2 regions of the Kitasatospora sp. NPDC001132 genome follow, and region 2 is predicted to be linked to the other one. Evidence: riboswitches for the same ligand, from Rfam matches in the RefSeq annotation. Region 2 holds a riboswitch; the other holds the start of a gene.
What was found. Region 2 has a riboswitch for thiamine pyrophosphate ahead of thiO (glycine oxidase ThiO). Riboswitches for the same ligand answer to the same signal wherever they lie in the genome.
Positions count from the first base shown of each region.

Region 1 (4,205 bases), on a different contig from region 2:
GATCGCCGAGTTGATGCCGATCACCGCGCCGCCGGAGTCCAGCAGCGGGCCGCCGGAGTTGCCGGGGTTGATCGAGGCGTCGGTCTGGAGGGCGTTCATGTACGAGGCCTGCGAGCCGGTGTCGTCGCCGGAGGCCACCGGGCGGTCCTTGGCGCTGATGATGCCGCTGGTGACGGTGGACTCCAGGCCGTACGGCGCGCCGATCGCGACGGTGGCGTCGCCGACGTTGACCTTGTCGGAGTCGGCCAGCGGTAGCGGGGCCAGCTTGCTCTTGGGCGGGTTGTCGATCTTGACCACGGCGACGTCGTAGCCCTCGGCGTGGCCCAGCACCGAGGCGCTGTAGGAGGTGCCGTCGGCGAACTTGACGGTCAGTTTGCCGCCGCTGAGGGTCGGCGCGACCACGTGGTTGTTGGTGAGGATGTGGCCCTCGGTGTCGAAGACGAAGCCGGTGCCGGTGCCCGACTCGCCGTTGCCCTGCGCCTTGATGGTGACGACGCTGGGCAGCGCCTTCTGCGCGATGGCGGCGATCGAGCCGGGGGCGGGCTCGTTCTTCTGGGTGTCGCTGGCCTGGACGGTGGTGCTGCGGTGGTCGTTCGCGGCGTTGCTGCTGTCGACGTGGTCGGCGACGGACACGCCGAGCGCGCCGCCGGCCAGGCCGGCGACCACCGCGACGGCCGCGATCAGGGCGACCAGGCCGCCGCGCTTCTTGCGCGGGCCGCCGTGGCCGCCGGGACCACCGGGGTAGTCCGCAGGGTAGCCGAGCGGGCCGGCCGGGCCTCCGGGGTAGCCGGCGCCGCCGGAGGTGGAGTCGTGGGTGGGGCCCCAGCCGCCGAGCGGCTGGCCGGCCCCGAAGGGGTGGTGGCCGTGCGCGGCGGGGGCGGCGGCCGGAGCGGCGCCGAAGCCCTCGTGCGCGCCGGCGGCGGGGACGCCGTGGGTCGGGGTGGCGTACGGGTTGCCGGCCGGCGGCAGGGCCGGGGCGGCGGGCGCGGCGGCGACCGGGGACGGCGGGGCGGGCGGCAGGACCGGCGGCGGCGCGTCGATGTAGCCGGTGGCCGGGTCGACGGCCGGCTCCTCCGCGACGGGCGCGGCGGGGGACTCCGGCGCCGGCACCTTGGTGAAGGCGACGGTGGGCTTGTGCCCACCCTCGGCCGGGACCCCCTCGGCCGGGACGCCCTCGGCCGGAACGGCGTCCACGGGCGGCGCCGCCTCGACGGCAGCGGTATCGGCGGCACCCGCCTCCGGCCCCGGCACCCGCCGGAAGGCCATGGTCGGCTGGTGCCCGCCCTGAGCGGGGCCTTCGGGAGCGGTCTCGGCCGCCCCCTGGCCGGCGGGCTGCTCCCCCTGCGGCCCGGCGGGCCCAACCTCGCGCTCGGTGCTCACGGACGACCTCCATAGCTGGCAGAACCAAGGACCATAGTTTTTCGCACTGCCGATTCGATTGCCGTAAGGACCCCTCTGAAGAACTCATAAGAATCCTTAGCCGGCACCGACGCCGGCACCGACGGCCGAGGCTCCCCTCCCCCCGCCGGGCGTCCCGCGATGCGGACCGTACGCCCTCGGCCTTGGGTGTCGGCCCCCGCGCCGGTTAGCCTGTCGCTCACAACTGACACGCGGGAGCTTGGACCCACCAGGCTGAGAGTGCGCATGTCGACCGTACGCCACGCGAGTGACGGACGTTCGAGGGGGCGCTGACCGCCGGAACCTGTCCGGGTAATGCCGGCGTAGGGAGTATCGGCCATGCCGCCTGCTTCGCCATCCTCTTCTTCGGGTGCGCCCGAGTCCAAGGGTTTCTCCGGGTCCACGCCCACGGCCGTCCTGGACCGCCCCCAGCGGGCCGATCACGTCGAGGCGCCCCTGGTGCTCGACACCGAGCCGCCGCGCACGCTGCGCTTCCGGGACCACTTCGCGCTCTGGATGAACCTGGGCGTCAGCCTGATCGGCTTCTCCACGGCCGCCACCGTGCTCGGCGCCCCCGGCAGCGAGCTGTCGCTGGCCGCCGCGGTGACCGCGATCACCGTCGGTACGGTCGTCGGCACGGCGATGCTCGGCCTGGCCTCGCTGATCGGCGCCCGCACCGGCGCCCCCGCGATGGCGAACCTGCGCGGGCTGTTCGGCACCCGGCTGTCGTACCTGCCGACGGTGCTGAACATCGTGCAGTGCATCGGCTGGGGCGTGTTCGAGCTGCTGACCATCTCGGCGGGCGCCCAGACCGTCGCCCACACCACCGGCTACCGCTGGCTGTTCGTCCTGCTCGCCGGCGCGCTGACCACCGTGCTGACCATCTGGCCGCTGGGCTCGATCGCGGTGCTGCGCCGCTTCGTGGCCGGGGCGGTCGCGGTGGCGATGGTGTACCTCACCGTCCAGCTGGGCCGCCAGGGCGTACCGGACCCGGGCGCGGGGAACTGGCACGGCTTCCTGGGCGCCACCGACGCGATGATCGCGGTGTCGGTCTCCTTCGTGCCGCTGGCCGCCGACTACACCCGGCACTCGCGCACCCCGCGCTCGGCGTTCTGGGGCAGCTTCTCCGGCTACACGATCGCCCAGGTCTGGTGCTACGTGCTCGGCCTGATGGCGCTGCTGCAGTCGGGCGGCGACCCGAACCGGATCTTCGACTCCTTCCTCGGGGTCTGGGCCGGCTGGCTGTTCCTGCTGGTGCTGGTGCTGCGCGAGACGGACCAGTCCTTCGCCAACGTGTACTCGACCGCGATGTCGGTGCAGAACCTGCTGCCGAAGGTGGACCGCCGGGTGCTCTCCGGCGCGATCGGCGTGCTGATCACCGTGCTGGCGCTGCAGATCGACGAGTTCACCGACACCTACTACGGCTTCCTCGGCCTGATCGGCTCGGTGTTCGTGCCGCTGCTGGCGGTGCTCGTCGTGGACTACTTCCTCGGCGCCGGCCGGCGCGGCTGGAACCTCTCCGCCGACGCGCCGTCCCGCTGGCTGATGCTGCTGCCGTGGGCGCTGGGCTTCGCCGTCTACCAGTTCATCGCGCCGACCAAGGTGGCCGACTGGTGGACGGACTTCTGGACCTCCGCCCAGGAGGCGCTGCACTTCACCCCGCGGGAGTGGACCTCGGCCTCGCTGTTCGCCTTCCTGGTGCCGGCCCTGGTCACCTGGGCGCTCACCCCGATCGGCCGCCGCGCCGCCCGGCCCTGACCGGACCTGACCTGACCGAACCGGCGCGGCGGAACACGGCAGAACACGCCCGAGCGCGACTGAGCACGCCTGAGCACGGCGAAGACGGCCCCACCGGTTGGGGCCGTCTTTGTCCGCGCTTCACTTCCGCCACCTATCGTTGGGCCTGTGACCAGCCCAGACCTGTCCTCGACGGCGGCGCGCACCGTGCCGACCGTCCAGGTGATCGCCCACCGCGGTTCCTCCCACGCCCTGCCCGAGCACACCCTCGCGGCCTACCGGCGCGCGCTCGACGAGGGCGCGGACGCGCTGGAGTGCGACGTCCGGGTCACCGCCGACGGCGCGCTGGTCTGCGTGCACGACCGCCGGATCGGCCGGGTCTCGAACGGCCGGGGCACCGTCTCGGCCATGACCCTCGCCGAGCTGGAGGCGTACGACTTCGGCGCCTGGAAGACCGGCCGCCCCAGCACCGACCCCGAGCTGCGCGGCGTGCTGCGGCTGGAGCGGCTGCTGGAGCTGGTGGTGGAGTGCGGCCGCCCGGTGGACCTGGCGATCGAGACCAAGCACCCGGTGCGCTTCCGCGGCCGGGTGGAGGCCGAGCTGCTGCGGACGCTGGAGCGGTTCAAGATCGGCGCGACCCGGGACGGCGGCCGCCCGTCCGCCCGGATCATGAGCTTCTCCTCGGTCGCGCTGGACCGGGTGGTCGCCGCCGCGCCGCAGTACCGGCGGGTCTTCCTGTTCGAGCGGACCCTGCCGCTGCTCGGCCGGCTGCGCGCGGGCTCGCCGCTACCGGGCGGGGCGCGGATCGCCGGCCCGGGCATCGAACTGGTGCGGGCCCGCCCGCAGCTGGTGACCCGGCTGCGGGAGCTGGGGCACGAGGTGCACGTGTGGACGGTGGACGAGCCGGCCGACGTCGAGCTCTGCCTGGAGCTCGGGGTGTCCGCGATCATCACCAACCGGCCCGCGGAGGTGCTGGCGCAGCTCGGCCACTGACGGCCGGATCATCGCCGGCCGATCGCCGGGCGGTCCCCCGGTGATCGCGCCGGTGACCGCCCCGGTGATCGCGCCGG
Region 1 covers NZ_JBSFKF010000013.1:6,653-10,857, reverse strand. The annotation lists gene ACWDBE_RS19205 (trypsin-like peptidase domain-containing protein) at 1-1,380, opposite strand, end outside; TPP riboswitch at 1,601-1,745, shown strand; gene ACWDBE_RS19200 (purine-cytosine permease family protein) at 1,738-3,156, shown strand; gene ACWDBE_RS19195 (glycerophosphodiester phosphodiesterase) at 3,304-4,128, shown strand.
Region 1: another riboswitch for thiamine pyrophosphate. It lies ahead of ACWDBE_RS19200 (purine-cytosine permease family protein); the one in region 2 lies ahead of thiO (glycine oxidase ThiO).

Region 2 (4,205 bases):
GGATGAAGCGGGCGGTGAAGCCCTCGTCCCCGGCCAGCGAGGGGTGCATCACCTTGAGCGCGACCACCCGGTCCAGGCGGGTGTCGGTGCCCCGGTAGACGGTGGACATCCCGCCGGTCGCGATGCGCTGCTCGACCCGGTACCGGTTGTCGAGCAGGCTGCCGATCAGGGGGTCGTGCAGTGCCATGTCCACCCGGTGAGTCTAGTGCCGCCGGGCGGAGCCGGGCCCGGAGGACACCGCCTCCGGGCCCGGCTGTGCCCTGCTTGTGACACGGCTTCGCGCCGCGGGGGCCGGTGCCGTGGGCGTGCCGGGCGCTCAGAACGCGGGGCGCTCGCGGGTGTCCAGGTCGGCCCGGCCGGCCATCGCGGAGGAGGCCTCGGCGTGGAAGCGGCGCGGGATGCGGCCGGCCCGGTGGGCGAGCCGGCCCGCCTCGGCGGCGTGCCGCATCGCCTCGGCCATCAGCACCGGGTCCTGAGCCCTGGTCACCGCGGAGGCGAGCATCACCGCGGCGCAGCCCAGCTCCATCGCCAGTGCCACGTCGGAGGCGGTGCCGGCGCCCGCGTCCAGGATCACCGGGACGCCGGCGCCCTCCACGATCAGCTGGAAGTTGTGCGGGTTGCGGATGCCCAGGCCCGAGCCGATCGGCGAGCCCAGCGGCATGATGGCCGCGCAGCCGACGTCCTCCAGCTTGCGCGCCAGCACCGGGTCGTCATTGGTGTACGGCAGGACGGTGAAGCCGTCGTCGACGAGCGTCTCGGCGGCGTCCAGCAGCTCGATCGGGTCGGGCAGCAGGGTGCGCTCGTCGGCGATCACCTCCAGCTTGACCCAGTCGGTGCCGAGCGCCTCGCGGGCCAGTCGCGCGGTCAGCACGGCCTCGCCGGCGGTGAAGCAGCCGGCTGTGTTGGGCAGCACCCGGACGCCGTTGCGGGTCAGCACGTCCAGTACGGAGCCCTGGGTGCCGGCGTCGACCCGGCGCATCGCGACGGTGGTCAGCTCGGTGCCGGAGGCGAGCAGCGCGCGCTCCAGGACCTCCAGGCTGGGGGCGCCGCCGGTGCCCATGATCAGCCGGGAGGAGAAGGACGTCCCGGCGATGGTGAGAAGGTCGTCGGCCATGGTTCAGCCTCCCTGGACGGCGGTGAGGATCTCGATCCGGTCGCCGGTGTCCAGCGCCGTCGCGGGCCACGAACCGCGCGGCACCACGGCCTCGTTGAGCGCGGCGGCGACGCCGGTGTTGGCGGCGCTGACGGAGGCCACCACCTCGGCGAGGGTGGTCCCGGCGGACAGCCGGCGGGGCTCGCCGTTGACGGTCAGGGTGATCTCGGTCGGGGCGGTCCCGTTCTGCGGGGTCCCGTTCCGGGTGGTCTCGGTCATGCGGAGGCCTTCGTCGTGGAGCGGTCGGGGGAGAAGCGCAGGGGCGTGAACGGCCTTGCGAGCTCGGGGACTTCGCCGGTGGCCAGGTACTCGGAGACCAGGTCGGCGGTCACCGGGGTGAGCAGCACGCCGTTGCGGTGGTGGCCGGTGGCGGCGACCAGCCCGGGCAGCGAGGTCGGGCCCAGCAGCGGGGCGTTGTCCGGTGATCCCGGGCGCAGCCCGGCCGAGGTCTCCAGCAGCGGGAGTTCGGTGATGCCCGGGACCAACTCGTGGGCGTCGCGCAGGAGTTCGTACACCCCGCCGGCGGTGACGGTGGTGTCGTAGCCCTGCTCCTCGGTGGTCGCGCCGACCACCAGCTCGCCGTTCTCGCGCGGCACCAGGTACACGTGCCGGCCGCGGACGACGGCACGGACGTTGCGGGACAGGAACGGACGGTAGGCGTCAGGGACGCGCAGCCGCAGCACCTGCCCCTTCACCGGGCGGATCGCGGGCAGCACCCCCTCGGGCAGGCCGGGCAGCCGGTGGCTGTGCGGGCCGGCGGCGAGCACGACCTGTTCGGCGCCCACCGTCTCCCCGGTGCTCAGGCGGGCGCCGGTCGCCCGGCCGTTCCCGACCAGCAGCTCGACGGCTTCGGCCCGGTGGAACAGGACCCCGGCGCCCTCGCAGGCGAAGACCAGGGCGTCCAGCAGCCGGCGGCCGTCCACCTGGTGGTCCTCGGCCACGTGCAGGCCGCCGCGCACCCCGGGGGCGAGCATCGGCTCCAGCTTGCGGGCCTCCCGGCCGGTCAGCCAGCCGGAGTCCAGGCCGAGGCGCTGGTGGAAGGCGTGCAGTTCGCGCAGTTCCGCGCGGTCGTCGGAGTCCAGCGCGACGGCGAGCGTGCCGCAGCGGCGGTAGCCGGTGTCCCGGCCGCCGCCGGCCTCGGTGAGCTCGGCGGCGAAGTCCGCGTACCGCTCGTTCGAGGCCATGCCGAGGCGCAACAGCGGCTCCTCGCCGTACTGCAGCTCGGTGACCGGGGCGAGCATGCCGGCCGCGACCCGGGCCGCGCCGCCGCCGGGGGAGGGGTCGACCACGGTCACGTTCCGCAGGCCGCGCTGGGCGGCGCGCCAGGCGATGGCGAGGCCGATGACGCCCCCGCCGATCACCAGCACGTCGGCGTGGGCGGGCGATGGCAAGCGTGACAAAGCTGCTCTTCTCCCTTCGCCGGTATGACCCGGATCAGGTTCGGACGGTCGCAGGCCGTGTCAGCCCGCCTCTCAGCCCGGTCCGCCGGGCTCCCGTGTGGTGCCCCCACCTTAACGCCGGGGGTCGGCCCGGCCGAAGGCCCGTACGCGGGGTGGACAGCGGCGCGGGAGGTGGGACCCGCCCGGCCGGAGGCCCGAACCGGGGAGGGACCGCCCGCACCCCCGGCCCACCCCCGGCCCCGCGGCCGCCGGTCGGCCGCTGAGTACAGTGACCGGCGTGGCAGAGCTGAGCGGAACGGATCAGGTGGTCGTCGTCGGAGCCGGGCTGGCCGGGGCGCAGTGCGCCCTCAAGCTGCGGCAGGGCGGTTGGCAGGGGCGGATCGTGCTGGTCGGCGAGGAGCCGCACGCGCCGTACGACCGGCCGCCGCTCTCCAAGGACGTGCTGCTCGGCAAGGCCGACTCCACCGCCCTGGACATCGACTACGGGCAGCTCGACATCGAGCTGCTCACCGGCCGCCGCGCCACCGGCCTCACCCCCGGCGTGCTGCACACCGACGGCGGCGACCTCCCGTACGGCTCGCTGGTGATCGCCACCGGCGCCGTGCCGCGCGCCCTGCCCGGCGCCGAGCGGGCGCACCTGCTGCACACCCTGGACGACGCCCTGGCGCTGCGTGCGCTGCTGCGCCCCGGGCTGCGGCTGGTGCTGGTCGGCGCGGGCTGGATCGGCGCCGAGGTGTCCACCGCGGCCCGCGCGGCCGGCTGCGAGGTGACGGTGGTCGAGGCCGGTCCGGCGCCGCTGCCCGGCGCGCTGCCGACGGAGATCGGCTCGGCGATGGCCGCCTGGTACGCCGCGGCCGGGATCGAGCTGCGCTGCGGCGTCGGCGTGGCCGCCGTGGAGCCCGGCGCGGTGCTGCTGGCGGACGGCTCGCACCTGCCCGCCGACGAGGTGGTGGTCGGCATCGGGGCCCGCCCCGCGACCGGCTGGCTGGCCGGCACCGGGGTCGAGCTGGACGCGACCGGCGCCGTCGTCGTGGACGGGCGGCTGCGCACCTCGGTGCCCGGCGTCTTCGCGGCGGGCGACTGCGTCAGCTACCCGTCGGCCCGGGCCGACGCCCGGCTGGCCGTCCAGCACTGGGACCACGCCCTGCAGTCCGGTGAGGCGGTGGCCGCCGCCGTCCTGGGCGCGGACGCGCCGGACTACGACCCGGTGCCGTACTTCTGGTCCGAGCAGTTCGGGCGGATGGTCCAGTACGCCGGCCGGCACGCCGAGGGCGACGTGCCGCTCTGGCGCGGCGGTCCGCAGGACGGCGAGTGGTCGGTGCTCTGGCTGCGCGACGGCGTGCCGAGCGCGCTGCTGGCCGTGGACCGGCCGCGCGACCTCACCCAGGGGCGCAGGCTGATCGAGCGCGGCACGGCGCTGGATCCGGTCCGCGCGGCCGACCCCGCGGTGCCGCTGAAGGCGGCCGTGGCGTAGGGCCGGGTGCGCGGCGGGCCGTCGAGGTGGCAGTCTGGTGCCGTGAGTGAGATCGATGCCAAGACTGACGCCCTGGTCCCCCAGTGGCTGTACCTGCCCGACATCTCCGAGCGGTGGGGTGTGCTGGTCACCGAGGTCCGCAACATGGTCAAGAAGGGTGACCTGATCGCGGTCCGCC
Region 2 covers NZ_JBSFKF010000003.1:9,556-13,760, reverse strand. The annotation lists gene pknB (Stk1 family PASTA domain-containing Ser/Thr kinase) at 1-187, opposite strand, end outside; gene ACWDBE_RS04465 (thiazole synthase) at 317-1,114, opposite strand; gene thiS (sulfur carrier protein ThiS) at 1,118-1,372, opposite strand; gene thiO (glycine oxidase ThiO) at 1,369-2,553, opposite strand; TPP riboswitch at 2,548-2,660, opposite strand; gene ACWDBE_RS04450 (NAD(P)/FAD-dependent oxidoreductase) at 2,822-4,027, shown strand; gene ACWDBE_RS04445 (Rv2175c family DNA-binding protein) at 4,070-4,205, shown strand, end outside.